DNA from 2 places in the Vibrio astriarenae genome. Region 1 is predicted to be linked to the other one. Evidence: predicted binding sites of a transcription regulator. Region 1 holds the regulator's gene; the other holds the start of a gene.
What was found. The regulator CRP, encoded in region 1, controls carbon source genes, mostly activating them, when cyclic AMP is high. The targets are predictions, from matches to a motif close to TGTGANNNNNNTCACA.
Positions count from the first base shown of each region.

Region 2: the regulator CRP is predicted to act here: its motif matches at 1,547-1,562, upstream of udp (uridine phosphorylase).

Region 1 covers NZ_CP047475.1:323,706-326,877, forward strand. The annotation lists gene astD (succinylglutamate-semialdehyde dehydrogenase) at 1-306, shown strand, start outside; gene GT360_RS01530 (DUF1338 domain-containing protein) at 381-1,184, shown strand; gene crp (cAMP-activated global transcriptional regulator CRP) at 1,277-1,909, opposite strand; gene GT360_RS01540 (phosphoribulokinase) at 2,149-3,018, opposite strand; gene GT360_RS01545 (YheU family protein) at 3,100-3,172, opposite strand, start outside.
Region 2 covers NZ_CP047475.1:2,179,122-2,182,293, forward strand. The annotation lists gene GT360_RS10160 (hypothetical protein) at 1-557, shown strand, start outside; gene udp (uridine phosphorylase) at 705-1,466, opposite strand; gene GT360_RS10170 (MATE family efflux transporter) at 1,728-3,172, opposite strand, start outside.

The DNA of each region.
Region 1 (3,172 bases):
TATCAAACTCTAGAGCAAGCGGTCGAGCTTGCCAACGATACTCGATACGGCTTATCGGCAGGTCTTATCTCAACCGATGAGGGGGAATGGGCATATTTTGTAGAGCACATTCGTGCGGGCATTGTTAACCGTAATCGTCAATTGACGGGGGCGAGTGGTGATGCACCATTTGGTGGGCCTGGTGCTTCCGGCAACCTGCGTCCAAGCGCCTATTATGCCGCAGACTACTGCGCGTATCCTATGGCTTCAATGGAGGGCAGTGAGCCTCTTTTACCCGCGACATTGAGTCCTGGCCTAACACTATAAATAACCAAACCGTCACACGCTGAGGGCAGTCAGTCGGCTGCCCAACCTTTCACCCTTCGATACAAGGAGAGAGTATGACCCCCGCTTTCACTGTCGAGCAGTTATTTGCCGAGCTTTGGCAAGACTACATCACTCGCCTTTGTCCTTCAGCGCAGCAAGTTCATCAACTGCTTGAAGAAGAGACGCCGCTGATCAATGATCATATTGCTTTGCGAACCTTTAATATCGCCCCTTTAGGGATAGAAACCCTAGCGAAGCCCTTTCTTGCTCTAGGCTATAAAGAAGGGGGAGACTACGTATTTGAGAGCAAAAAGTTGCTGGCCAAGCATTATGAACACACTGATCCCGCACTCCCTAAAGTGTTTATTAGTGAGCTAAAAGTGGAAGAGTGTTCCACTCAGTTGCAAGCCATCGTTGCACGTTTGGTGGCGCAATTAGACGCCAATCAGTTACTTAGCCCAGCGTTTCTTTTTGCCGGTCGATTATGGAGCCTTTCACATCAAGATTATCTTGAGCTTGCGAAAGAGAGTGAGTACGCCTCTTGGTTTGCCGCTCATGGCTATGGTGCCAACCACTTTACGGTCAGCGTCAATCAGCTCAATGCGTTTGAAGAGGTGGTTGAGGTTAATAATCAACTCAGAGAATCTGGCTTTGTTATCAATGAATCTGGTGGTGAGGTAAAAGGAACACCCGAAGTGCTGCTAGAGCAGTCATCAACGATGGCGGATAGAGTCCGTGTCGCCTTTACTGATGGTGAGTTTGAGATCCCCGGGGGCTTTTATGAGTTTGCCAAGCGCTACCCGACAGCGAGTGGAGAGCTTTATTCTGGTTTTGTGGCGGCCTCAGCCGATAAAATCTTTGAGAGTACGAATAGCTAGGTTAGTGAAGTTGTGTCGCACAGATAAAAAAAAACACCAAGCCGAGGCTTGGTGTTTTTATTGATACTTTGCTGTTCGCAATTCGATGAGAATTAACGAGTACCGTAGACCACGATAGTTTTACCGTGTGCAGAAATTAGGTTCTGCTCTTCTAGCATCTTCAGGATACGACCAACGGTTTCACGTGAACAACCTACAATCTGACCGATCTCTTGACGAGTGATCTTGATTTGCATGCCGTCTGGGTGAGTCATTGCGTCAGGCTGTTTTGCTAGGTTTAGTAGCGTCTGAGCGATACGACCAGTTACGTCTAGGAATGCTAAGTCACCCACTTTTTGGCTAGTCACTTGTAGGCGGCTTGCCATCTGCGCTGAAAGGCGCATTAGGATATCTGGGTTAACTTGGATAAGTTGACGGAACTTCTTAAATGAAATCTCAGCTACTTCACATGGCGATTTTGCACGTACCCAAGCAGTACGCTCTTGGTCTTCTTCGAAAAGACCGAGTTCACCAATGAAGTCACCTTGGTTAAGGTAAGAAAGGATCATTTCCTTACCTTCTTCGTCTTTAATAAGTACTGCTACAGAGCCTTTGACGATGTAGTACAAAGTCTCAGCTTTTTCACCTGCGTGAATTAGCGTGCTCTTTGATGGGTACTTATGAATATGACAGTGTGAAAGAAACCACTCTAACGTTGGATCGGTTTGAGGTTTACCTAGAACCATAAATATATCTTCCTCTGCAGGGTACGCTTGCTGCTTTCCTTATTGCGCTAAGCGCTTTAACTAGGCCTAGTAGCATAAGTGCTGAAGACACATGCTGCAAGCTATCTCGTAATTCAGACAAGATAGTAACGTGTTTCTTGTGCGATTTCTTGATTTTAACGGGGTAATACGACCGAAATTTACTCAGATTCTGTGCACCTGATCACGTACTGACAAGGTTCTCTGGTTATCGGTCGCAGTTAACCTATTTTCCCGGTTTCTATTAGCTGTTGTAGGATGGGTCTGACGATCAATTCCATCGCAAAACTCATCTTGCCTCCGGGTACAACAAGTGTGTTGTGACGCGACATAAATGAGCCATCAATCATGGCGAGCAGGTAAGGGAAATCGACGTTTTTTATCCCACGTAAACGAATCACCACAAAACTTTCATCCAGACTTGGAATGCCCTTCGCATTGAGCGGGTTTGACGTGTCGACGGTTGGGACACGCTGAAAGTTGATGTGAGTACGAGAGAACTGTGGGGTGATGTAGTTAAGATAATCGTCCATCGAGCGCACGATAGAGTCCATCACCGCCTCTCGCGAGTGGCCTCTATCTCGGGTATCACGCACAAACTTCTGGATCCACTCCAGGTTAACAATCGGCACCATGCCGATCAGAAAGTCGACGTGTTTAGAGACATTCACGTCACCATCGACGACTCCCCCATGTAACCCCTCGTAAAACAAAACATCAGTATCATCAGGGAGCTGCTGCCAAGGAGTGAACGTGCCGGGCATCTGGTTGTACGGTACCGCCTCATCAAAAGAGTGCAGGTAGCGACGCACCTCACCTTGCCCCTCCTCGCCATAGCGAGCAAAGAACTGTTCCAGCGCTTTAAAGTCGTTGGCTTGTGGCCCGAAGTAACTGATGTGTTTGCCTTGCTCACGCGCTTTGCGAATCTCTACGTCCATCTCAGGGCGAGTAAAACGGTGGAAGCTATCGCCTTCCACCCACGCGGGCTTGACGTCCATCATATTGAACATCTTTCTAAAGGCTTCTGACGTTGTGGTGGTTCCTGCACCAGAGGAGCCGGTCACCGCGATAATCGGATGCTTGGCTGACATGACGTACCTGTCTATTTAATAGTTATGATTTTTAAGAAAATTAACCTTAGCGCACCAAAGTCCAAATGGCGAGGTCAGGGATTAGAATTTTCGAGTTTGGATATCGATTGTTTCATGCAGTTCAGAAAAGACGATAACCGCGTCGCCCGCTTCA
Region 2 (3,172 bases), 1.3 Mb from region 1:
TCTACCGCGTATTAGAAATCAAAGTCAAAGCGATGATCAATCAGTGGAGCGAGCAGAGTATTGCCAAGAATCAAATGATGCATGGCAAAGTGATTCGCCACTGTATGTATCTGTTGGATGATGTGGTGTTAGCGTGGCTTGCCCAAGCAGGACGAGACGATCTCTACGAAGAGTATCACCAAAATTGGCAAGCGATTTTAGATTCAATGGAATCACTTACCCAGCTGCGCATCTCTATTCAAGAGTCAGATATCGGCCATAGTGAGGAGCGCATTCGCTATTACTGTGGCAGCATTTTAAACAAAATGAATCGCCTATCGGTGATTAACCGCAAAGTGATTAATACACCACAGTGTGTGATTGCACTGAACAGGCTAAATGAGGTGAGTGAAGGCTATGCCGATTTTAGCAATACCAATAATTTGTATTCACTGAGTAGTGAAGTCTCTCTTGCAATTTCAGACGTCTATGACGACATGTTAAAAACTTTTGCAGAAGACCTGTATCAACCACTTGATGACCTACCGCCCGTCACAGCTGAGTCATTAAGAGCATAAAACGATGATTAGAAAGGAGAACATGAACACAGCTATTGAGAACACGGTTATTAGAACATAGTTACTTGAAATGCCCACCAGCAGTGGGGACTCCGTTTTTCCCCTCCTCTGAAAGCCTCCAGGGAGGAGGGGAACTTTTCATTCGTGTTACGCTAGCATCTTACGCGCCGCCTCTACCACAACTTTAATCGAACGCGCTTCGGTCTCTTTTAGCGTGTCGTGATCGGGGATCTCTTTTTGAGTACGATTGATAATAACACCAGCAACACAGCCCGCTTTCAAGCCCGAGCTCGCACACATTGTCAACAGCGTCGCCGATTCCATCTCGAAGTTCAGCACACCCATATCTTGCCACTCTTTCATCGAACCTTGGAAGCGCTTAACCACACGACCAGAGAAGGTGTCGTAACGTTCTTGACCAGGGTAGAAAGTATCACTTGAAGCTGTTACACCCATGTGTACAGGTGCTCCACTCTCTTCCACTGCGGCTTTCATCGCGGTTGCCACGTCAAAATCGGCAACGGCTGGGAATTCCATTGGTGCAAAATGGAGACTCGCGCCATCAAGACGGACTGAGCCTGTTGAAACAATCATATCGCCAACGTGAACGTGAGGCTGAATAGCACCCGTTGTGCCCACTCGCAAGAAAGTGCGTACACCAAGCTGTGCTAATTCTTCAACCGCAATCGATGTCGATGGGCCACCAATACCTGTCGAGCACACAACCACTGGCTTGCCGTCGAGTTCTGCGCGATAAAGTGTGTATTCGCGATGGCTCGCGAGGAAGACCGGATTTTCCATCTGATCAGCAATTTTTTCAACTCGAGCAGGGTCACCTGGAATAATGGCCAATGTCGCACCAGCGAGGTCTGTTTCGGTCACACCTAAATGAAATACGGCTTGTGTCATGGGGGCTCCTTGGTTGGCGTTTTCGCTCAAAATGTAATTATCGGGTACAACTCAATGTAACCAACCCCAGAGTTATGTTTGGTGATCAATCTCACAACAATATGAACACCATTAGTGCAAGTTACACAGTTAATCGATTTGCATCACATTTATTGGCGTACTTTAGAGCCCACGTTACATAGAATTGTTATAGAAATCGCATCTATACCGTTGATTGAACGACCTTTAAATGAATGGTCTAAGACAAATACCCGACCTATGCTATTTAGTCGCTTCATCTGTTACCAAGCTTGCATCATCAATCACCAAAGCATCGTGTGTGCAAAATGGTTGAGTATTGACACAGGTCGCCGGTACGTCTTCCTCCATTTCTGGCTCGTGGCCTTTCGCGATATCACTGATGTGTTTACGCAACACAACCAGTGCAATCAGGCCAAATAACAGAGTACCTACCGCTTGACCATACATCACCCCGAGCGCACCAAACATATCCGCGCCGAGATAAACGAAAGGGATTGTCCCTAGTGTTGCCTTACCCAAATTGAGGGCTGTGGAGTACAAAGGCTTACCCAGGTTATTGAAAGAAGTATTGGCCACAAACAACGTGCCGTTGAAGATAAAGCTAATAGCAACGTAGGTGCAAAATGCGGTCACGATTAATGCGGCATCACCCTGCAAGCTAAATATTGCGACCACATAGTCTTGTAAGAAATAGAGTAAAAAACAAACCACAATGGTATAGATGGTCGTCACGAACAATGAGTTTTTCAGGGTATCTTCGACTCGGTCATAACGCTCCGCCCCATAGTTTTGGCCAATAATTGGGCCTACAGCGCCAGACAGAGCAAATATGACCGCGAAGCACACAGGGGTTAGTCGACCAATGACCGCAAAACCGGCTACGTAGTCCTCACCAAACTGCGCAATTGCGGACGTTACGATTGCGTTGCCAAACGGCGTTGCAATATTGGTAAGAATGGCTGGTAGAGCAATCGCAAAGATCGCTTTGCTGTGTCCAAGCCAATGAACAATGGAGGGCATGGCCACCAAATTATGCACCCGAACCAAAGGAGTGACAGAGAAGTAGAACACCGTGAACCTGGCGATGACCGATGCCCAAGCAGCGCCTTCCACATTCATCTCAAAGGCAAAGATAAAGATCGGGTCGAGAATAGCATTCACAATCCCACCCGCGAGTGTTGCCCACATTGAACGTTTTGCATCACCTGCAGCGCGCAGGCCTGCACCCGCCGCCATGCCGACTGCGACGAGAGGCCCGCTAGGAATCAAAATCCTCAAATAGGCTTCTGCTCTTTCAGCCGCATAGCCTTTTGCCCCAATGAGACTGAGCAACTCTGGTATAAAAATATACACTATGACGCTGACAGTACAGCCAATGAGCAGCGCTGTCATCATAGTACTGATACTGATTCGTTGCGCTTCAAGGTGTCGTTTTGCGCCTAAAGATTTGGAGACCAACGCCCCCATTGCGATCGAGGTTCCGATCGAAATTGAAGTTGAAAAGAAGACCAATGTTCCAGCAAAGCCCACTGCGGCTGCAAGCTCATCTTGTCCTAGCATACTGATAAACAGCATATCCACGAGGTCGACGACAAACAGTGCCATCAAGCCGATTGAGCCAGCTCCGGACATCACCAAGATATGCTTCATGGTGGATCCTTGCGTGAATTTACCCTCTTGCTCCA